4 regions of the Streptomyces sp. NPDC005761 genome follow, and region 2 is predicted to be linked to each of the others. Evidence: riboswitches for the same ligand, from Rfam matches in the RefSeq annotation. Region 2 holds a riboswitch; each other region holds the start of a gene.

Evidence for each region. A riboswitch is a leader RNA that binds a small molecule or an ion and turns the genes downstream of it on or off. The one in region 2 is predicted to bind cyclic di-AMP.
Region 1: another riboswitch for cyclic di-AMP. It lies ahead of ABZ434_RS13810 (LysM peptidoglycan-binding domain-containing M23 family metallopeptidase); the one in region 2 lies ahead of ABZ434_RS34615 (NlpC/P60 family protein).
Region 3: another riboswitch for cyclic di-AMP. It lies ahead of ABZ434_RS03825 (M23 family metallopeptidase); the one in region 2 lies ahead of ABZ434_RS34615 (NlpC/P60 family protein).
Region 4: another riboswitch for cyclic di-AMP. It lies ahead of ABZ434_RS31120 (transglycosylase SLT domain-containing protein); the one in region 2 lies ahead of ABZ434_RS34615 (NlpC/P60 family protein).

What each region holds. Positions count from the first base shown of each region.
Region 1 is NZ_JBEXXX010000011.1:136,268-141,926, reverse strand. Features, by position in the region: gene ABZ434_RS13820 (STM4011 family radical SAM protein) at 1-348, shown strand, start outside; gene ABZ434_RS13815 (SGNH/GDSL hydrolase family protein) at 363-1,208, opposite strand; gene ABZ434_RS13810 (LysM peptidoglycan-binding domain-containing M23 family metallopeptidase) at 1,433-2,368, opposite strand; cyclic di-AMP (ydaO/yuaA leader) riboswitch at 2,374-2,526, opposite strand; gene ABZ434_RS13805 (tyrosine-protein phosphatase) at 3,007-3,819, shown strand; gene ABZ434_RS13800 (DUF6126 family protein) at 3,841-4,017, opposite strand; gene ABZ434_RS13795 (XRE family transcriptional regulator) at 4,065-4,673, opposite strand; gene ABZ434_RS13790 (aspartate aminotransferase family protein) at 4,759-5,659, opposite strand, start outside.
Region 2 is NZ_JBEXXX010000069.1:1,103-6,761, reverse strand. Features, by position in the region: gene ABZ434_RS34625 (M23 family metallopeptidase) at 1-896, shown strand, start outside; gene pcrA (DNA helicase PcrA) at 954-3,392, opposite strand; cyclic di-AMP (ydaO/yuaA leader) riboswitch at 3,651-3,816, shown strand; gene ABZ434_RS34615 (NlpC/P60 family protein) at 3,815-4,978, shown strand; gene ABZ434_RS34610 (NADP-dependent oxidoreductase) at 5,172-5,659, shown strand, end outside.
Region 3 is NZ_JBEXXX010000002.1:351,874-357,532, reverse strand. Features, by position in the region: gene ABZ434_RS03835 (PrsW family glutamic-type intramembrane protease) at 1-130, shown strand, start outside; gene ABZ434_RS03830 (aldo/keto reductase) at 143-1,087, opposite strand; gene ABZ434_RS03825 (M23 family metallopeptidase) at 1,251-2,408, opposite strand; cyclic di-AMP (ydaO/yuaA leader) riboswitch at 2,420-2,573, opposite strand; gene ABZ434_RS03820 (PP2C family protein-serine/threonine phosphatase) at 2,882-4,045, opposite strand; tRNA gene ABZ434_RS03815 (tRNA-Met) at 4,257-4,330, opposite strand; gene ABZ434_RS03810 (hypothetical protein) at 4,763-5,131, shown strand; gene ABZ434_RS03805 (SHOCT domain-containing protein) at 5,287-5,659, shown strand, end outside.
Region 4 is NZ_JBEXXX010000049.1:9,834-15,492, reverse strand. Features, by position in the region: gene ABZ434_RS31125 (ABC transporter ATP-binding protein) at 1-796, shown strand, start outside; cyclic di-AMP (ydaO/yuaA leader) riboswitch at 1,094-1,278, shown strand; gene ABZ434_RS31120 (transglycosylase SLT domain-containing protein) at 1,284-2,162, shown strand; gene ABZ434_RS31115 (esterase) at 2,356-3,834, shown strand; gene ABZ434_RS31110 (dihydrodipicolinate reductase) at 3,948-5,027, shown strand; gene ABZ434_RS31105 (carboxymuconolactone decarboxylase family protein) at 5,024-5,503, shown strand; gene ABZ434_RS31100 (GMC oxidoreductase) at 5,604-5,659, opposite strand, start outside.

The DNA.
Region 1 (5,659 bases), on a different contig from region 2:
GGGGAAGCGGAGCGGTGGACGGCGATCGACCCGCTGTTCCCGTACAGCCGCCATCCGCACCGCTCGGCGGGTGTGCCCTGCCGGACCGGTGAGTCGGTGATCTCCGTGGACGGCGAGGGCACGGTGCGCCGCTGCCACTTCGTCCGCACCGGGCTCGGCAATCTCTACGACGGCAGTTACCGCGCGGCACTGACGCCCCGGGCCTGCCCGCTCGCCGTCTGCGACTGCCACATCGGCTATGTGCATCTGGAGACGCTGCCGCTGTACGACGTCTTCGCGGGCGGGGTGCTGGAGCGCATACCCGCGTCGCCGCCGTCCTCGGCCGCCCCGGGTTCCCCGGGCGACTGAGGACAGCGGACCCCTCAGAGCGGCAGCAGATCGGGCCGCTTGGCCGCCACGTGGTCCCCCGAGGACTCGCCGCGCAGCCGCCGGCCGATCCACGGGACGAGGTACTCGCGCGCCCATTGGATGTCGTCGCGCCGTACTTCGAGCGTTCGCCGCTGTGCCTGCGGCGGCCACTCCTGGTCCGGGTCGGCGGGCACGTCGATGCCGAGGACCTGGGCGGCGCGCAGCGCGACCCTGGTGTGTCCTTCGGCCGAGAGGTGCAGCCGGTCGTTGTCCCAGGCCCGCCGGTCCTGGACCGAGCGCAGGGACCACAGGTCGAGGACCGGGCAGTCGTAGCGGTCGGCGATGGACCGCACATGAGCGGTGTAGGTGGCGATCTTGCCGCGCAGGTGGCGCAGCACGGGAACGTTGCGGGTGTCGAACCCGGTGGTGACCATGACGGTGCCGACCGACCCGGTCAGATCGGCGACCGCTCGCTCGAAGCGCTCGGCCACGTCGTCGGGGTCGGTGCCCGGCCGGATGATGTCGTTGCCGCCGGCACAGAAGCTCACCAGATCCGGGGCGAGCAGCTTGGCGCGCGGCACCTGCTCCTCGACGATCTGGTCGAGGAGGCGACCTCGTACGGCGAGATTGGCGTACCGGAAGTTCCCGTGTGCGGATACCGCGCCGCCCGTCGGTGCGCCGGAGTCCGGGAGCTGGTCCGCGAGAAGTACCGCGAACCGGTCCGCCCAGCCGAGAAAGGTGCCGCCCGGGCCGGGGTCACCGACTCCCTCGGTGAAGCTGTCGCCGATCGCCGCGTACGACCCGATGACGCCGTGTCGGTTGATGACGCCCTGTTGGATGTTGTTCGAATCGTCTGCCACAAGGGCCTATCCTGCACCGCCGAATGTGACCTACGCGACCGTAATATGGGGTTGACGGGTGGTGAGATAGACCACCCGGTCAGTTTTTGGTAAAGGGGGAATAAGTGCGGTCGCCGCTCAGCACCGCAGCCCGGCGCGGGCAACGGCAGAGGGACGGTGCGCCGCCGCGCACCGTCCCTCTATGCATTGCTCAGGCCCGGGTCACCGGACCGGTGTTGCCCGGATCAGACGTTGACGCCGTGCGACGCCAGGTAGGCGATCGGGTCGATGTCCGAGCCGTACGCCGGACCCGTGCGGATCTCGAAGTGGAGGTGCGGGCCGGTGGCGTTGCCGGTGGCGCCGGACAGGCCGACCTGCTGGCCCGCGGTCACGGTCTGGCCGGCCGAGACGGAGAGCGAGGACATGTGGCCGTACTGGGAGTAGTGGCCGTCGGCGTGCTTGATGACGACCTCGTTGCCGTACGCGCCGCCCCAGCCGGCGGTGACGACGGTGCCGGAGGTGATCGCCTTCACGCTCGTGCCGGTGGACACGGGGAAGTCGATGCCGGTGTGGCTGCCGCTGGACCAGTTGGCACCGGAGGCGCGGTAGGCGGTGGTGTGGTTGCCCGGGACCGGGTGGACGTAACCGGAGTCGTTGCTCTGGGCGGCCGGCGCCGAGGTCTCCTCGGACGACGAGGCGTCGGAGGAGGAGTCGGAGGCCGGGGAGGCCTTCGTCTCGGTCTTGACCGGGGCCGACGGAGCCTTCGACGGGGTGGTGGAGCCCGTGGAGGTGGTCGAGGTGTGGCCCCAGGCCTTGCCGCCGAGGGTCAGCTTCATGCCCGGGAAGATCAGGCTCGGGTTGTCGCCGACGACCTTGCGGTTGTCCTGGTACAGCTTCTCCCAGCCACCCTTGAGCTTGTGCTCGGCAGCGATCTTCGACAGGTAGTCGCCGGAGACCACGGAGTAGGTCGTGGTGCCGGCCTGCTTCTTCGCGACCGGCTTGGCCGGGGCGGCGTGCACCGCGGCCGACTTCGAGGTGGCCGGAGCGGCCTGCTCCGCGGCGTGGGCACCGGTGGCGCCGAGCAGCGGAAGCGCGATGACGGCTCCGCCGGCGCTCGCGGCGACGACGCCACGGGCAATGGTGCTGGACTTGGGACGACGGTGCTTACCCGATATGGGCATGAAGGTTTTCCTCTCCGGCGCCTACGAGGTGAGCTGTCGGGTTCGGACTGGAGATGTCCGGTCGCGACTGGCGCGACTTCACCCCGAGCCGGCCGGTTTCCCGGTCGGCGGCTTACCTGGTTCCCCCGCTCCTGCCACGCGGTGAGTGGGTGCGAATTCCGGGCGGCGGCAGGATTAGGCGGTCCGTCCGGATTGCAGCGAACGTAAGCGAGCCGGGACGGCGGAAACAAGCCACAGGTTCCGTACGGGATTCCGCTCCGGAAAATCCGCGAGGAATTCCGGTCACACTCCGTGGATTACGGATCTTGGCTTTCCGCGCGGCGCACGGAATACCCAGCCGCCCCGCCGCCACACACCGTCACGGATATGATCCCGCTCACGAGAGGGGGATCATCTCCCGCACAAGCAGGGCATGTTCGAATAAAAGAGCTCAATACGGACATGTCATGCTCATCGCGCCGTCCGTCGTCGGGGCGCCGGGGCGGATCCAGCCCCTCCCGCCCGGGCGGCCACGGATCGACGCGCGGCCTCGAAGTGGCGGCCCGCCCAAGATGATTGCCTGAGGAATCAATGTCGTATCGTCACGAGAGTGGACCCGCGGGCGACACGCGCCGGCGGCAGAGCCTCCAGGAGTGACCGTGACGCAGCAGGTGCCGCAGACCCCGTCGACGGAGCCCGTGCTGGCGGGGGTCCGCAACTTCCGCGACGTGGGCGGCCTGCCCACCTCGGACGGCCGCCGGGTGCGCTACGGACGCCTTTACCGCAGTGGTCACCTGGCTCACGCCACGGCCGAGGACGCCGTGTTCCTCAGCGGTCTCGGCCTGCACACCGTCTTCGACTTCCGCAATGTGGCCGACCACAAGCTGGACGGCCTGGACGTGGAGCTGCCGGGCGTACGCAATGTGAGCATCCCGCTCAGCGACCCGGCGGACGGCGCGGAGTTCTGGCGGATGGTGCGCGACGGCGACATGGACGAGCTGCGGTCGATCCTGGCCGGCGGCAAGGGGACCCACCGCATGATCGCTTCGTACCGCCGGATGATCCTGGAGCGGACGGCCGAGCACAGCCGGGTGCTGCACGCCCTGGCCGAGAACAGCGTGCCCGCACTGATGCACTGCGCCGCGGGCAAGGACCGCGCGGGGCTCTCGATCGCGGTTTCCCTGCTCGCTGTCGGCGTCGAGCGCGAAGCCATCGAGGCCGACTACCTCAAGTCCAATGACGCTCACCGCCGCTACAAGATCCGCCGCAGCGACACCTCCGCCGCCGGCATGTCTCCCGAGGTGATGGAGCTGCTCAATCCGCTCTTCGGCGCCCACCCCGACTACATCGCCGCCGCCTTCACCACCATCGACGAGACATGGGGCAGCACCGACCGCTACCTCGCCGACGGCCTCAAGATCACCCCTGCCACGCGGGAGCGGCTGCGCGAGCGCCTGCTCGACGAGGTCTGACCGGACGGGCGGGGCCCACGGCTACTGGTTGTGCATCCCCACGGCGAAGAGCAGGTAGAGGAAGCCCGCGACGACGTGCCCGGCCACCAGGTAGGCGAAGAGCCTGATGACGAGCCCGCGGGGCATCTTCTTCTCCTGCGGGTCGTACTTCTTGGGCCGCGCGGGGCTGAGCGGGTCGTAATTCTCGGAATCGGACATGACAGGTCCTCTCTGGCGACCGGCGGGCCGGTGGCGGGGACGGCGCCTCAGCGACGGTGGATCCCGCTGCCGAGACACAGCTCGGCGGCGGGGCTCTGCAGCAGGGTGTGAACGAAGAGCAACTCGGCACCGTCGTGGTCCAGGGCTGCGATCCGGTGCGGAGTGAGTGAGTCGAAGTGCGCGCTGTCACCGGGAGCCAGGTCGTGGACCGTCTCCCCGAGGGTCACCCTGAGGTTCCCGGCCAGGACGTACAGCCACTCCTCCCCGGGGTGGACGCGCACCAGGTCGCCCTGGGCGCCGTGCGGGACCCGGACGCGCAGGGCCTGCATCGCCCGGCCGGGGCCACCGGCCTGCTGGTACATCCAGCCGTCGGCCTCGGCGCCCTCGAACCTGCGGCCGCGGACGATCGCGTCACGTTCGGGGGGAATCTCACCGAGCAGCTCGGAGACCGTCGTACCGTAGATCCTGGCGAGTCCGAGCAGCATCGGCAGGGAGGGCTGGCGCCGGCCCGTTTCGAGCCGTGACAGGTGGGCGGGCGAGAGTCCGGCCCGCTGGGCGGCGGTCTCCAGGGTGAGACCACGGCTGCGGCGCAGATCGCGCAGGCGTGGAGCGACCCCGGGCAGCTCGTCGGCCGCCCCTCCTTCTGGAGGATTCATACCTTCATTGGGCCAGGATCTTTCCTCGGAGGCAAATTTCTTGCCTCCGAGGCAAAAGTGTCCGCGCAGCCGACCGCGCCGGTGCTCAGCGGTTGGCGACGGCCTGCTTCACCAGCGTCCGCCCGAAGTCCCACATCAGTCCGCCTCCGCTGTGCGCGTCGTCCATCACGGCCGTGAAGGCGGCTACGAAGCGGTCCACGTCCGCCTCGTCGATCACGAGGGGCGGAATCAGCTTGATCACTTCGAGGTGGTCGCCGGAGACCTGGGTCAGGATCCGGTGCTTCTGGAGCAGCGGCACGACCACCATCTGCGCGAAGAGTCCCTTGCGGGCCGCCTGCAGCATGGTCCAGCGGCTGCGCAGCTTCAGCGAGGCCGGCCGGCCGAACTCGATGCCGATCATCAGCCCGCGCCCCCGCACCTCGTGCAGCAGCTCGTACTGCCCGACCAGCGCCGCCAGCCGTTCCCTGAGCAGGTCGCCGGTGCGGCGCGCGTTGGCCACCGTCTCCTCGTCCTCCATCACCGCGAGGACCGCGAGCCCGGCCGCCATCGCCTGGGCGTTGGAGCCGAAGCTCGCGGAGTGGACCAGGACCCGGTCCATCGAGGAGTAGACGCGCTTGAAGATCCAGTCCTTGCCGAGGGTCGCCCCCACGGGCACATAGCCGCCGGAGAGCGCCTTGGCGACACAGACCAGATCGGGTTCCACCCCTTCCTCGTGCTGGTACGCGTAGAAGTCCCCGGTCCTGCCCAGGCCGGTCTGCACCTCGTCCGCGATGAGCAGGGCCTTGTGCCTGCGCAGCAGTTCCTGGGCCTCCCGCAGGAAGCCGGGCGGCGAGGCGTGCACACCTTTGCCCTGGATCGGTTCGACCACGAGCCCCGCCACATCGCCGCGCTTCAGCTCACGCCGCAGGGCATCGATGTCACCGAGTTCGATGGCGGTGTCCGGCAGCAACGGCGCGAAGCCGTCCCTGAAGCCCGCCTCGCCGTTG
Region 2 (5,659 bases):
AGACGGACCTCGACGCAGAGGCCGCCGACGGCACCGGGTCCGAGCCGGACGACCACGCCCGGGACCACGGTTCCGCCGCAGCCACGGACTCCGCTCCGGCCGCCGGCCACCGCCCCGCGGGCCGCCCCGTCACCCGCAGTGGTGGCGGAAGCCGCAGCCGCAGGCGCTCCCCCGCGAAACGCTCCGCGCTCCTCACCGTCGCCGTTCCCTCCGCCTGTGTGATGAGCGTGGCGGGTATCGCCGCAGCCTCCGTGGGCGGAATGGGCGGCGGCGAGGAGAAGAAGGACGAGACCACGGCGATGGCCGCCGCCGACCCCGGCACGGTCAAGCCCGTCGCGGCCAACAACGCGCTGGACACCCAGCTGGCCAACCTCAGTGCCGACGCGGAGAACTTCGCCGATCGCGCCAGCCGCACCCAGGAGCGCATCGACCTGAAGGCGCGGCAGGCCGCCGAGAAGAAGAAGCGCGCGGACGAGGCCGCCCGCAAGGAGGCCCTGCGCCCCAAGTTCGTCATGCCGGTCAAGAACCACATGCTCAGCGCGTACTTCGGCCAGGCGGGCGTCAACTGGATGTCCGTGCACACCGGCATCGACTTCCCCGTCGACTACGGCACTCCGGTGATGGCGGCGACCGACGGCACCGTGCGCACACAGTTCAACACCGCGTACGGGAACATGGCCATCGTCACCGCGCCCGACGGCACCGAGACCTGGTACTGCCACCTCAGCAGCACCCGCATCCGCTCCGGCTCGGTCAAGGCCGGTGACGTCATCGCGCACTCCGGCGACTCGGGCAACTCGACCGGCCCGCACCTGCACTTCGAGGTGCGGCCCGGCGGCGGCGCGGCCATCGACCCGCTGCCCTGGCTCCGCAGCCACAACGTCAACCCGAACTGACCGGCACGGGCGGGCCGGCCGGGTGGGATCACCCCGGCCGGCGCGCCTGTCCGGGCGCTAGATCTTCTCGACCGGGGCGTACCGCAGCAGTAGCTTCTTGGGCCGCTCGTCCCCGAAGTCGACCGTGGCCTTCGCCTGGTCCCCGATGCCCTCGACCGCCGTCACCGTGCCCAGACCGAACTGGTCGTGGGTGACCCGGTCGCCGGCCACCAGCGTGATCGTCGGTTTGTCCGAGGTCCGCCGGGTCGCGAAGCCCGAGGGTCCGGAGCGTGACCGGGACGCGGAGAGCGACGAGGTGATGCCCGACGTAGGTCCGGCCGGGGCCACCATCGGGCCCTTGCGCTTCCACTCCAGGTGCTGGTCCGGGATCTCCTCCAGGAACCGCGACGGCGGGTTGTACGAGGGCTGGCCCCAGGCACTGCGCATGGCCGCCCGGGTGAGGTAGAGCCGCTCACGGGCGCGCGTGATGCCGACGTAGGCCAGCCTGCGCTCCTCCTCCAGCTCCTTGACCTGGCCGAGCGCCCGCATGTGCGGGAAGACGCCGTCCTCCATGCCGGTCAGGAAGACCACCGGGAATTCGAGGCCCTTGGCGGTGTGCAGCGTCATCAGCGTGACGACGCCGGAGCCGTCCTCGTCCTCGTCGGGGATCTGGTCGGCGTCGGCGACGAGTGCGACCTTCTCCAGGAATTCGGCGAGGGTGCCCGCACCCTCCTCCTCCGCCCGCTCCTGCTCGAACTCGAGGGCGACGGAGGCGAGTTCCTGAAGGTTCTCGATCCGGGTCTCGTCCTGCGGGTCGGTGGACGCCTGGAGCTCGGCGAGATAACCGGTCCGCTCCATGACGGCCTCCACCACGACCGCCGGTCCGGCGCCGGACTCCACGATCGTGCGGAGCTCCTCCATCAGCGTGTTGAACCGCTTGACGGCGTTGGCCGAGCGGGCTGCCATGCCGTACGCCTCGTCGACCCGGCGCAGTGCCTGCGGGAAGGAGATCTTCTCGCGCATCGACAGGGCGTCGATCATCGCCTCGGCGCGGTCGCCGATGCCGCGCTTGGGCACGTTCAGGATGCGCCGGAGCGGGACGGTGTCCTCGGGGTTGGAGAGGACCCGGAGGTAGGCCAGGACGTCCCTGACCTCCTTGCGCTCGTAGAAGCGCACGCCGCCGACCACCTTGTAGGGCAGGCCGACGCGGATGAAGATCTCCTCGAAGACACGTGACTGGGCGTTCGTGCGGTAGAAGACGGCGACGTCGCCCGCCTTCGCGTCCCCGGAGTCCGTGAGCCGGTCGATCTCGTCCGCGACGAACTGTGCCTCGTCGTGCTCGGTGTCCGCGACGTATCCGGTGATCCTGGTGCCGGCGCCCGCGTTGGTCCAGAGGTTCTTCGGGCGGCGGCTCTCGTTGCGCTCGATGACCGCGTTGGCCGCGGACAGGATCGTCTGGGTGGAGCGGTAGTTCTGCTCCAGCATGATCGTGGTCGCGTCGGGATAGTCCTCCTCGAACTGGAGGATGTTGCGGATGGTCGCGCCGCGGAAGGCGTAGATCGACTGGTCCGCGTCACCCACGACGCACAGCTCGGCGGGGGCGTCCTCGGGGCCGGCCGGGCCGACCAGCTCCCGTACGAGCGTGTACTGGGCGTGGTTGGTGTCCTGGTACTCGTCGACGAGGACGTGCCGGAAGCGGCGGCGGTAGTGCTCCGCGACGTCGGGGAACGCCTGGAGCAGGTGCACCGTCGTCATGATGATGTCGTCGAAGTCCAGGGCGTTGGCCTCGCGCAGACGGGACTGGTACAGCGCGTAGGCCTGGGCGAGCGTCTTCTCGAAACCGTCCGTGGCCTGTCCGGCGAAGGTCTCCTCGTCGATCAGCTCGTTCTTCAGGTTCGAGACCTTCGCCGTGAACGACTTCGGCGGGAAGCGCTTCGGGTCGAGGTCGAGATCCCGGCACACCAGGGCCATCAGCCTCTTCGAGTCGGCCGCGTCGTAGATCGAGAACGAGGAGGTGAAGCCGAGCCGCTTCGACTCGCGGCGCAGGATCCGTACGCACGCGCTGTGGAAGGTCATGACCCACATGGCGTTGGCCCGCGGACCGACGAGCTGCTCGACGCGCTCCTTCATCTCGCCGGCGGCCTTGTTGGTGAAGGTGATCGCCAGGATCTGGCCCGGGTGCACCCCGCGCTCGGCCAGCAGATGGGCGATGCGGTGGGTCAGCACGCGGGTCTTGCCGGAACCGGCGCCGGCCACGATGAGCAGCGGGGACCCGGCGTGCACGACGGCTGCGCGCTGCTCGGTGTTCAGCCCGTCCAGCAGCGCGGCCGCGTCGATGACCGGGCGGTGGGCCCCGTCGCGGTAGTACGCGTCGCGGGGCGGCGGGGGTCCGTCGAAAACGCCCGCGAAAAGGCCCTCCGGCACCGCTTCGGGTGCGGAGTCCTCGGGGGGCGGCGGGGGCCCTTCCTCCGTGTGCTGGAGGCCGGCCAGGAAACTGTCGTCAAAGAGGCTGCTCATCGCTGTCCGAGTCTAGGCCGCCGCACTGACACTCCGGGGCCGAGTGACGAAGCACGCAGGCACGGACGGGCACACAGAGCGAGCACGCGACCTCGGCGGGTGGAGGGATCCCTGCCCCACCTGCCCCGCCGCGCCCGGATCCGCCGAGGTCACGAAAATGTATCGGGCATATCGAACATCAACCTTCACAGCGACACCATGAGTTGGCTAGCGTGCTCGTTCGGGCGGCCCGTACCCCCAGAGGCGATCCACGCCGAACGGGCGTCCACGCCGAATCCGGGCTGCCCGTGCAGGAGTCCGGAACCGGGGACCCACACGCATCACCGGGGTGAATCGGTCCGCATCCTCCACCAGGACCGTAGGGCAGCCTTCCGTTCCGCCCGAACCCGACAGCTAACCCGGTAGGCGGTCCACGGAAGGAGATGCCGGCCTTGGCGTCGCATCGCAAACCGCGCACCCGTGTGCGCAATTCCGGCCCGGCGGTCGGGCTCACGACGGCCGCGCTGGCGTCGGTGACCCTGCTGTCCACGCAGAGCGCACTGGCGGCCCCGGCCCCCAAGCCCAGCATCGAGGACGTGCAGAAGAAGGTCGACGACCTCTACCGGCAGGCCGGTACCGCGACCCAGCAGTACAACCAGGCGAAGGAGGCGACGGCCAAGCAGCGCTCCAGGGTGGACACGCTGCTGGACGACGTCGCCCGGCGCACCGAGAAGCTGAACGAGGCCCGCAGGACCCTCGGCACGTACGCCGCCGCCCAGTACCGCGGCGGCACCCTCGCCCCGACGGCCACCTTCTTCCTGGCCGACGACCCGCAGTCGTTCTTCGACCAGAACCACCTCATGGACCGGATGACCGAGCGCCAGCAGCGCGCCGTCTCGGACTTCCGTACGCAGCAGGCGAAGGCGTCGGAACAGCGGGCCGAGGCCGTGGTGAGCCTGGAGACGCTCACCGAGTCGCAGGCGACGCTGCGCACGAGCAAGCAGAGCGTCCAGACGAAGCTGTCCGAGGCCCGTGGTCTGCTGTCGAAGCTGACCGCCGAGGAGAAGGCGCGGCTGGCCGAGCTGGAGCGGAAGAAGGAGGCGGAGGCCAAGCGCAAGGCGGCGGAACTGGCGAAGAAGCAGGCCGCCGCGAAGGCCGAGGCCGAGCGCAAGGCCGAGGAGGCCGCCGAGGAGGCCGGCAGCGGTACGGGGGCGGACACCGGTACCGGTTCAGGGTCGGGTGCGGACGCCGAGGCCTCGACCAAGGCCGAGAAGGTCATGGCGTTCGCCAGGGCGCAGCTCGGCAAGCCGTACGTCTGGGGAGCGACCGGCCCGGCCTCGTACGACTGCTCGGGGCTCACCCAGGCGGCCTGGAAGGCGGCCGGCGTCGACATACCGCGGACCACCTGGGACCAGGTGAACGTCGGCACCCGGATCGCCACGGCCGATCTGCAACCCGGTGACCTGGTGTTCTTCTACGACGACATCAGCCACGTCGGCATCTACAAGGGCGACGGCATGATGATCCACGCGCCGAAGCCGGGGGCGGACGTGCGCGAGGAGTCGATCTACTACATGCCGATCTACGGGAGCGTGCGGCCGGCCTGACCCGCCTCCTCACCTCCGAGGGGCCGGGCACGGGACGGCCATTCCCTCGTTGCCGCCGGGTGCGCCTTCGTCGCGTGTCGCCTTCCTGGCGCGCGGAAGGGGCTCCGGCCGGCAGGTGACCGGCCGGTGCGCGGAAACCGTCCTGGCGCCGGGCCTTGCCCCTGACCCATGGGGCAGGGCTTAGCGTCCGGCCATGAACACGACGCATCGTCTCGTACGCCTGGTCCGCCGCCCCGACGGACTGCCGGCCCCCGGGGACTTCACCCTGGCAGCGGCTCCCGTTCCCCGCCCCGAGGGCGGCCAGGTGCTCGTCCGCAACACCCACTTCCTCGTCTTCCCGGGCCTGCGCACCCTCATCGGGGGTGAGACGGGCGATGTCCCGCTGCCGCCCCTGCACCCCGGCGAGCCCCTGTTCGGCCCCGCGATCGGTGAGGTGGTCGACGGGCCGCTGGAGAAGGGCCGGCTGGTGCTGCACCTTCAGGGCTGGCGGGAGTACGCGGCGCCTGCCGTCGCCGAGTGCCGGCTGCTGGACGGCACCCTGCCCGACCCCGTGGCGCATCTCGCCCAGGGCTCCTCGGCCTACGGCGCACTGACCCGGCTGGCCGGGGTCCGGGAGGGCGACACCGTGTTCGTGACCGGCGCCGCGGGCGCCGTGGGCACCATGGCGGGCCAGATCGCCCG
Region 3 (5,659 bases), on a different contig from region 2:
GCCGTACCCGCACCCCTCGTACCCGTACGACGGGCATCCCTACAGCGCGCCTGCGTACACGGCCGCGCCGTACACGAACCCGCCGCGCCCCCCGTACACGGACACGCACGGGTACGGACCGCAGGGCTGAGAGCTGTCCCGCTCAGGCGGAAGCCTCCGTGAGGTCCGCGAGCTCCTGGTCCGTCAGCCGCAGACCGGCGACGGCCACCAGCGCGGGGAGCTGCTCGACCGTCCGGGCCGAGGCGATCGGTGCGGCCACGGTCGGCCGGGCGGCCAGCCAGGCCAGCGCCACGGTCGCGATCTCCGCGTCGCGCTCCTCGGCCACCTTGTCGAGCGCGGCGAGCACCTTCTGTCCGCGCTCGGACTCCAGGTGTGCCCCCGCGCTCCCGGCCCGGGCGCTCTCCACGGCCGTGCCCGGACGGTACTTGCCGGTGAGGAAGCCGGAGGCGAGGGCGAAGTACGGGACGGCCGCGAGCCCGGCATCGGCGGCGGTGTCCTGGAGCTCGCCCTCGTACGTGTCCCGGGAGACGAGGTTGTAGTGCGGCTGCAGGGCCACGTATCGGGCGAGCCCCTCGCGCTCGGAGAATTCCAGCGAGGCGCGCAGGCGCTGGGGGCTGATGTTGGACGCGGCGATCTCCCGGACCTTGCCGTCCTTCACCAGTTGGTCGAGGGCGGTGATGATCTCCTCGACCGGGACGGACTCGTCGTCGAAGTGCGTGTAGTAGAGGTCGATGTGGTCGGTGCCCAGCCGGCGCAGCGACTCCTCCGCGGCGGCCTTGATGGTGGTGGCCGAGAGCCCCTTGTACGCGGGGTGGGCGCCGACCTTGGTGGCCACGACGATGTCGGACCGGTTGCCGCGTGCGGCGAGCCACTTGCCGATGAGGGTCTCGGACTCGCCGCCCTCGTTGCCGGGGATCCAGGCCGAGTAGGAGTCGGCGGTGTCGACGAAGTTACCGCCGGCCGCCGCGTACGCGTCGAGGACGGCGAAGGACTGCGCCTCGTCGGCGGTCCAGCCGAAGACGTTGCCTCCGAGGGCGAGAGGGAAGACCTGAAGGCTGGAGGAACCGAGCGTGCGAAGAGAAGTCATGGGTGCAACAACGGCTTCCACCAGGCCCCTATTCCGTGGCCTCTGCATCTGAACTACTGCCACGGGCGGACGCGGACGGACCGGCAGCCCTGACGTCGGGGGGTGAGCGTCAGGGCTGCCGGGGTCACGTGGGCCGGAGGAGGCCGTCGTGCGGGGAACGGGCTCAGACCGTCAGGCCCCGGGCGCGCAGCCAGGCCATCGGGTCGATGCCGGCGCCGTCCGCGGTGTGGACCTCCAGGTGGAGGTGCGGGCCGGTCACGTTGCCGGTCGCGCCCACGCGTCCGATGGTGTCGCCCGTCGTGACCTTCTGGCCGATGCTGACGTCGATCGAGGACTGGTGGCAGAACCACACCTCGGTGCCGTCCTCCAGCTCCAGGACCGTGCGGTAGCCGTAGGAACCGGAGTAGCCGGCCGACTTGATCGTGCCGGTGTGAACGGCCTTGATCGGGGTACCGGTCGGCGCCGCGAAGTCGAGGCCCGTGTGGTAGCCGGAGGACCACATGGAGCCGGCCTCGCCGAACGTCGAGGTGATCGTGTACGAGGAGGTGGGGATGGCGTAACTGGCTGCGAGCTTGGCGAGCCGCAGCGCCTCCGCCTTCTTCGCCGCCTCCTCCGCCGCCTTCTTCTTCTCGGCGGCGATCTTGGCCTCGGCGGCGTCCTGCTGCTTCTTCGCCTCGGCGGCGGCCTTCTCCGCGGCCGCCTTCTCCGCGGCCGCCTTGACCTCGGCGTCGGCGGCGTCCTGCTGCTGCTCGGCCTGCTGGAGGATGCGGGCCCGGAGTGCCTCACCGGCGTCGGTGGTGCCCTGCTCGGCCTCGGCGGTGGTGATGCCGGCAGTCGTCAGCGGGGCGGAAGCGGTCTCGGCCGCCGTCTTGTCCGCCGCGGATTCGGACCCGCCCGAGAACAGTGCGCCGACGCCCGGGAGGGACTTGGCGTCGGGAAGATTGTCCGCGATGGAATCGGGAAGAGAGATGGAGACCGGCGGCTTGCTCTGGGCGGTGGCCATGCCACCCGCACCGACGGCCGCGATGACGCCGACCCCGAGGACGGTGGAGCTGCGGGCCAGACCATTGCGCTGCTTGGCGACGCGGTGCTTGCCGCGCACAGGGCGGATGGACTCCTCGGTGGGGTTCCATTCCTCCCAGGTCCTCTCGGGCCCGGCCTCGTCGGCGCGGAAGTCGTTTCCGAAGTCGCTGCCCCGATCGGTCGCGTAGTCGGCCCCGTACTCCGTACCGAAAACGGTGGCGGGCCGGGTAGCGAAGTCATCGCCGTACTCGGGCCCGAACCGGGAGGGAGCCTCGGGGGCAGGCTTGTTGGACGCCACGTGGGCGCACTCCTTTCCTTCCTTCTCGCCTACCGGGTTAGCTGACGGGTTCGGAGCAGGAAGGTCTCCTACGGGCCCCTCCGTCTTATGGCAAGACAAAGATGCCCGATTCACCCCATGTAGGTGGTTCCCCGGTTCCCTTGCGGAATTCGGCGCTCGCGCACGGTGCCGCCACTGACGGCGGCTGGGACAACCGCGCTGCGTTATCGAACGTTAATAGACACCGGGGTCCGATTCCAAGCTGTTCCCACTGATCGTTCACGTCCTTGGCCTGGACTTTACGGGACACAACCGGGTGGAATCGGGCGAGTTGATCGCCCCTCAACCGCCTGCCGATTTCTGACGTTACGTCAAATGTTATGCGGAGTGGTGCCCTTCGGTTACGGACGGTGGCATCCCGGCCGGCCGCTCCAACACACCCGTCACCGCGGGGCTCCGGTGCCGCACCACACTCGTCGTCCCGAAGCTCCGGCTCACTCGCCGCCGTCGCCCAGACCGACGATCTTCACGGTCCTGCGCCGGTCGGGCTGGCCCTCGGCCGGCCGCACGACCGCGAGCAGGGCCATGTCGTCCGTGGACTCGCCCCCCGTGTGCAGCCGCACGTCGTCGGTCAGCGCGGAGAGCAGTTCCTCGGGACCCGGGAAGATCCGTCCGCGCAGCCGCTCGGCGGGGTCGTAGAAGACCCCTTCGGCATTACGGGCCTCGGAGAGGCCGTCCGTATAGAGGAGGAGCGTCGCCCCGGGGGGCAGATCCCACTCGTCGGCCCGGTCCGGCCACACCCCGAGGTCCATCCCCAGCGGCAGCGCGGGAACCGACGGGCCCAGCACGTCCAGAGCCCCGTCCGTATGCAGCAGCAGCGGCTCGGGGTGGCCCCGGTTCACGATCCGCACCCGGTCCGAGTCCGGCGGGACCTCGGCGAGCACCGCGGTGATGAACCCCTCGAACGCGTCGAGCCCACCGCGCCGGTCCGACTCCCGCGCCAGCGCACGCTCCAGCCGCCGCGCCACACCTTCGAGCGTCTCCTCCTGCTCGGCCGCCTCCCGGAAGGCGCCGATGACCACCGCCACCGCCTCCACGGCGTCCAGCCCCTTGCCGCGCACGTCCCCGACCACCAGCCGCACCCCATGAGGGCTGTCCGTCACCGAGAACAGGTCACCGCCGACGAACTCGTCCGCCTGCGCCGCCTCGTACCGAGCCGCCACGTGCAGCCCGCCGATCCGGTCGGACGGCGTCGGCAGCACCGCCCGCATGGCCGTCTCCGCGATGACGCGGGCCGAGGCCAGCTGCTCGTTGCTGCGTCGCACGACCCCGTTGATCACGACGGCGAGGACGGAGACGGTGAGGACGGTGAGCAGTTCGATGGAGGGCACGACCTGCAGCAGGTTCCCGCTGAGGACGCGCAGCCCGACGACCGCCAGCAGCGCGGCGACACCGGTACGGATCGTGCTGGCCCGCGAGAAGAACGGCGCAGCGATCAGCGGAGCTGCCGCGAACAACGGGATGGCGGTGAACTTGGGCGGGGTCAGTGCGTCGAACAGCACGCCCCCGGCGATCATCAGCGTCGGCAGCGCCCTGACGAACCGGCGGGTCCGCACAACCCCGGCACGCCTCGTCCGCCGCTTCTCCCGCTTCCCCACCTGCTGGTCTCCTGCCCGGTGCATCCACGGCCGCGGACGGTACCGCGCACCACCCCCAGGCTTCCCGCAGCAGGGTCGCGGGGCGACTCCTCGTCGGCCAATGGGGGTACGTACGCGGCATGCGGCTTCCTACCGAGCGACCCGGCGGGCCGACGGCGCACAAACGAATCAGGCCCGGCACGCTGTATGCATGCCGGGCCTGATTCTTCAGTAGCGGGGACAGGATTTGAACCTGCGACCTCTGGGTTATGAGCCCAGCGAGCTACCGAGCTGCTCCACCCCGCGTCGGTAAACACAACTCTACGGCATGTTCGAGGCACTCATGACCACCCGGCGCGCACGCCCCCGCAGACGGCGCTCGGCCCGGCCCGCCGACCGCGCCCCCGCCGAGGACGCCCCTGTAGCCACTCGACGTGCAGTTCTCTCCCAACCACCGTCGATGGAGGGCGACACCATGCCGTCGAGACCGAACAGGCCGCCGCTGCGGCCCCCTTGTGCATCAGGAACACCTCACTCCCCACGACCGATCTTCGCCAAGTCGTCAAAGTGTCGAAAACGAGAAGGTGTTGCAAGGAACACGTGTTCTGCCGCAAGGTAACTGCTGCATCCCCCGGACCGGTGGGCTGCCCGTGCGAGCAGGCCCCGGAGCGCGCAGTCGCCGCGCCCCGCAAGCCACTCCCGGTCTCTCATCGCAGCCTGTCTGGAGGGCCCTCGACGATGACCGCACCGATCACTCCCGCCCCTGCCCCGGCCACCTCACCCTCGCCCGTACGCGGCGCCGTCATCAGCGGCGTCATCGGCGGCCTGATGGGTGCGGTGATGAGCGCGGCGGTGAACTACACCGCCGTCGGCCTCCCGGACAGCGAATCGGTCAACGCGCTCAACCACGCGATATCGGGCCTGATCAGCGGGTTCATCGCCGGCTTCATAGGAATCCTGGCGCACAGCCGGAAGACCGCATCGGCCGCACGCGCGGCGGCGGCCTCCAGCGCGCCCACGGCGCCGGGGCCGGCGGAGGCCGAGGAACGGTCCACCGAAACGGTCTCCGCGGAGGCTTCCGGCACCGCCCCCGTACCGGAGAAGTAGCCGCCGCACTCCACGCCGCACCGCGCCGCATCGCGCCCGCCCGTCCCCCTTCCCCCTTCCGGCGGAACAGGGACAACTCCAACGGGCGCATGCACAAATGCGGTGATATGACTGATTTCACATTCAGCCATTCGACGCGGTGCCTGGAGTGGACGATGGACGACTACCCTCTGCTCAACCTGTTCTGGACCATGCTCTGGTTCTTCCTCTGGATCATGTGGCTGTTCCTGCTCTTCCGGGTCATCATGGACATCTTCCGCAGTGACGACCTGGGCGGATGGGCCAAGGCGGGCTGGCTGATCCTGGCGCTGGTGCTGCCGTACCTGGGCGTCCTCATCTACGTGATCGCACGTGGCAAGTCCATGGGCACACGTGACGTGAGGGAAGCGAAGGAACGTGACGCGGCCTTCAAGGCGTACGTGAGAGACGCCGCGGGCACGTCCGACGCGAACGGCGCGCCGAAGAGCAGCCACGTCGAGGACCTGTCGAAGCTCGCAGACCTCAAGGACAAGGGCGCGATCTCGGAAG
Region 4 (5,659 bases), on a different contig from region 2:
AATCCGTGGCCTGCACGCCGGATACCCCGGCCGGCCCGTCGTCGAGAACGTCAACCTCACCGTCCCCGCCGGACAGGTCGTCGCAATCGTCGGCCCCAACGGCTGCGGGAAGTCGACCCTGCTGCGGACCGTCGCCCGGCTCCACCGCCCGGAGTCCGGCACGGTCCTGGTCGGCGGTACGGACATCTGGGAGACCGGCCGCCGCCGCGCCGCCCACCATGTCGCGCTGCTGCCGCAGTCGCCGCGCGCCCCCGAGGCGGTCACCGTGGCCGGCCTGGTGCGCTACGGCCGCAGCCCGCACCAGGGGCTGCTGCGTCAGTGGTCGCGCGAGGACGAGCAGGTGGTGCGCGACGCACTCGACGCCACCGGTACCACCGCACTGGCGGGGGAGCGCATCGACCGGCTGTCCGGCGGCCAGCGCCAGCGCTGCTGGCTCGCGATGGTCCTCGCCCAGCAGACCCCCGTCGTGCTGCTCGACGAACCGACCAGCGCCCTCGACCTCGGGCATGCCATCGAGGTCCTGGAACTCGTCCGCGAGGTCGCGGCCACCGGCCGCACCGTCGTCATGGTTCAGCACGACCTCGCGGCCGCCGCTCGGTACGCCGATCTGCTCGTCGCCATGAAGGGCGGCCGCGTGGTCACCACGGGCGCTCCCCGGGAGACGGTCGACGAAGCCCTGGTGAAGGAGCTGTACGCGCTCGACGCGGACATCCTCGCCGCGCCGGGCGACGGCTCACCGGTCGTCGTGCCGCGCACGCGTGCCGATGCGGCGGCACGGCCGACGCTCGCTCCGTAATGTCCTAACTTGGGCGATTATTCGGGCATGTAACGAATGCTGGTCCGTGCGGTATTCATTCGTGCCGCACCTCCTGGGAATCCGGCAAATCACCCGTTTCGGGCGCAGTGGTCAGCGTCACGTTTGCCGTGCCTGACGCGGAACCGGAGGCGTCGGTTCCCTGTCGCCCCAAGAAAGTTGACCCGCGCGCATGTGACCGGCGTCGCACATTTCCTTTCTTTGATCTTGCGAATCAATTGTGATCAGGAATTCCGGGCTTGTTCCGCCCGGCCTTTCTCGCTTACGGTCACCGTCAATCCGGATGGAACGCCGAATCCTGCCGCCGTCCGGTAACCCGACCACTTCACGTACGGCAGGAGCGGGGGACCCAGGTTTGCCGCCGTTCCGGAATACCGGAGCGGCTAGGGGTTAAGTCGCCATGTGCGGCCGGACATCTCCAGTCCGAACCCGACAGCTCACCTCGCAGGCGGCGGAGAGGAAAAGCGCCATGCCCATCAAGGGTCAGCACCGTCGTTCCAAGTCCACCCCCCTGACCCGCGGCCTCATCGCCGTGAGCGCGGGCGGAGCGGTTCTCGCGCTCCCCCTGATCGCTGCCGGATCGGCTTCCGCAGCGCCGGTCCAGTCGGTCGTCGCCGAAAAGGCCGCAGCCTCGACTTCCGTGGCCGGCAAGGCAATTGCCGTCAAGAAGGACGCGACCACCACCTATTCCGTGGTGTCCGGGGATTCGCTTTCCAAGATCGCCCGCGGGCATTCCCTCGACGGCGGCTGGGAGCAGCTGTACAAGGACAACCGGAGCGTTGTCGGCGGTAACCCCGACCTGATTCACCCGGGCCTGAAGCTGACCATCGGCGCCAAGTCCACGGCCGCCGCCCCCAAGGCTGCGACCAAGAGCGAATTCAAGGCGGAGAACGCGTCCGGCAGCGCCTCGCAGCCGTCGGCCGACCGTGCCGAGAGCACCGACCGCGCCGACCGTTCCGTGCGGACGGCGACGCCCGTCGCCGAGGAGACCGCCGAGACCACCCCCGCGCAGACCGCGACGGCGTACACCGACGACCTCGACGGCTGGATCAAGGAGTCCCTCGCAGTCATGGCCGAGCACGGCATCCCCGGCAGCTACGACAGCATCCACCGCAACATCATGCGCGAGTCCTCGGGCAACCCGCAGATCGTCAACAACTGGGACTCGAACGCGGTCGCCGGCACCCCGTCCAAGGGCCTGCTCCAGGTGATCCAGCCCACGTTCGACGCGTACCACGTGCCCGGCACCTCGCTGGACATCCTGGACCCCGTCGCCAACATCACCGCCGCGTGCAACTACGCCGCGGCGACGTACGGCTCGATCGACAACGTCTTCGGGGCCTACTGACCTACCGCGGTTCCGCCCCGGGCGGAGTCGTGAACAGGGGTGGAGGGGAGCTGAGCTGCTCCCTTCCACCCCTTTTGCCATGCCGTACAACCCTTGCGCCGCGGTGCCGGTCAAACAGGGCGCCAGGAGGCCAACGGGCTCCTCCTGGCGTCCCCCGGACTCGCCCGGTCGTCCTTGAACCGAGGAGCCGCTCGTGCGCACCTACCGTCCGGCCGCCGTTGTCGCGGCCTCATTCCTTCTGATCGCAGGGGCGGCCATCGCCGCGCCTGCCGCCTACGCGGGCACCCCCGGTGGAACGCGCGCGGCCGACCGCAACACCGATTTCAACGGCGACGGTTACGAGGACGTGCTCATCGGCGCGCCCGGCGGGACCATCGGCGGCAGCAAGGGCGCGGGCTACGTGAGCGTGCAGTACGGCGGCCCGGGCGGCATCGGTACCACCCGGGGCACGGTCCTCAGCCAGAACACCACCGGGGTGCCGGGTGCCGCCGAGGCAGGCGACGGCTTCGGCCGGGCCCTGACCACCGGCGACCTGGACGGGGACGGGTACGACGACGCGGTCGTGGGCCTCCCGGGCGAGGACATCGAGCCGGTGGCCGACGCGGGCGGCGCCGTCGTCCTGTGGGGCTCCGCCGAGGGGCTCTCCGGCGCCGGCAGCGACTGGCTGCAGGCCCAGGAGCCCGTCGCCGGCGCCGCGTTCGGCACCGCTCTCGCCGCCGCGCACTTCAGCCCCGACATCCCGGGCGACCAACTGGCCGTGACCGGCCGCACCGACCTCACCCTGTTCCAGTACGACGACGGGACCCGGCAGGATCCCGCCTCGCGCAGCAGCCTCGTACCCGGCACCCCGGGGCGCGAGATCGTGCCCCGCGCGATGACGACCGGCGACTACGACGGCAGCGGCCTCGCCGACCTGGTCATCTCCGGTGTCACCGCCGGCGAGGAGCCGGGCCACGGCTGGTCCGCGCTCTTCTTCGGCGAGGTCCAGGGACTGCGCTACGACCACGACCTGCGCGGCGGTCCGGCCGTCGCCTCGGGCGACATCGACGACGACGGCTACGACGACCTCGTCACCGGGGAGCCGCACAGCCCCGACGACGGCGGCGAGTCGATGACCGGCGGTGTGGTCGGCGTCTACTACGGCAGCGCGGGCGACGGACCGGTCGGCGCCGAGGGCCCGGGCACCCCGCCCGTGTGGTGGACGCAGGACACCCCCGGCGTCCCGGGCGGCTCGGAGACCGGCGACGGCTGGGGCGCCGACCTCTCCGTGGCGGACACCGATGGCGACGGGTACGCGGACGTGGCCGTCGGCGCTCCCGGCGAGGACATCGGCACGGTCGCCGACGCGGGGGCGGTATGGGTGCTGCGTGGCGCTGCCGAAGGGCTCACCGCCACCGGCGCCGCTTCGTGGGACCAGAATTCGGTCGACGTTCCGGGCGCAGCCGAGAAGGGTGACCGCTGGGGCGGCCAGGCGCGGCTGACCGACCCCGACAGGGACGGGCGCTCCGGTCTGCTGACCGCCGCGCCCGGCGAGAACGCCGGCGACGGCATCGTCTGGGCGTTCCCGGCCGGCACCGACGGGGTGACGGCCGCCGGGTCGTGGACCTTCGACGCCGGTACGTTCGGAGGTCCGGAGAAGGGCGCCGGATACGGGGCGGCGATCGACGAGTAGCAGCCCGGGGGAGCGGGCCGGGGTGGGCTCCGGGGACCTGCCCCGGTCCGCTCCCCAACCCGGGGGTGCGATGCCACTATGAACCTTTCATCCCGCGCGCTACCCTCCGCCGCATGATTTCCACGGTGGTCTGGGGTACCGGCAATGTCGGCCGCGCGGCCATCCGCGCCGTCGAGGCCCATCCGGCCCTGAAACTCGCGCACGTCCTCGTCCACGACCCGGGCAAGGTGGGCCGCGACGCGGGCGCTCTCGCCGGCCTGGACCGCGATCTGGGCGTCGCGGCGACCGACGACATCGACGCGGTGCTCGCCACTGCTCCCCGGGCCGTCGTGTACGCGGCCTCCGGCGACATCCGCCCCGACGACGCCCTGGCCGACATCACCAGGGCGGTGGCCGGCGGCGCCGTCGTCGTCACCCCCGCGCTGTACGCGCTGTACGACCAGCGGGGCGCGCCGCCCGAGCTGCGCGAGCCGGTGCTCGCCGCCGTCGCCGGCGGTGGCGGCTCGCTCTTCGTGTCCGGGGTGGACCCCGGGTGGGGCAACGATGTGCTGCCCCTGCTCATCAGCGGGCTCGGCACCACGGTCGACGCGATCCGCTGCCAGGAGATCTTCGACTACTCCACGTACGACCAGCCCGACTCGGTCCGCCACCTGATCGGCATGGGTCACCCCATGGAGTACGAACCCCTCATGCTCGCCGCCTCCGTCCCGACCATGGTGTGGGGCGGCCAGATACGGCTGATGGCCCGGGCCCTGGGCGTGGAACTCGACGACATCCGCGAGACCATGGCCCGGCGGCCGCTCGAATCGACCGTCACGACCAGGACGATGGGCGCCTTCGAGGCCGGCACCCAGGGGGCGGTCCGCTTCGAGGTCCAGGGCATCGTCGAGGGCGAACCCCGCATCGTCATCGAGCACATCACGCGCATCCATCCCTCGTGCGCTCCCGACTGGCCGTCACCACCCGATGGCGCCGGAGCCCACCGGGTGATCATCGAGGGACGCCCGCGTATCGAGGTCACCGTCGAGGCCACCGACGAGGGCGAGAACCGCTCGGCGGGCGGCAACGCCACCGCCGTCGGCCGGCTGGTGAACGCCATCGACTGGCTGGTGGAGGCGGAACCCGGACTCTACGACGCGCTCGACGTCCCCCTGCGCCCCGCAGCCGGCCGACTCGGAAGGAAGCAGCCATGATCATCGACATCCCCGAGGGCCAGGAGCCGATCGGCTACGTGTGGGGCGACATGGTCCCCGGTATCGGCATGGCCGCCGCGAACTTCTCGCTGTCGGTGTACGAGCACACGACGCTCGGACTCCGTGAGTTCGAGGCCGCCAGGCTGCGCATCGCGCAGATCAACGGCTGTCTCTTCTGCCTGGACTGGCGAACCGAACGCGAGGGCCGGAAGGTCGAGGAGGAGTTCGCCGCCGCGGTGAGCGACTGGCGCACCACCGGTGCCTTCGACGACCGGACCCGGCTGGCGGCCGAGTACGCCGAACGGTACGCCCTGGACCACCACGGCCTGGACGACGCGTTCTGGGCCCGCATGACCGCGCACTACAGCCAGCACGAGATCGTGGAGCTGAGCATGAGCATCGGCTCCTGGCTGGCGTTCGGCCGGCTCAACCATGTGCTGGGTCTCGACGCCGTGTGCGTGCTGCCGGGGCACTGAACGGGTCTGCGCGGCTCGGGCGGCCCGTTCGCGCCGCGGTCTCCGGCAGGAGGTCTGCCCGTCGCCTCCTGCCGGAACGTACGCCTCGTCGGACCCGCTGTCACAGGTCGGTGGCGATGATCTTCTCGATGTTCCGCTCGGCGAGTGCCGTGATGG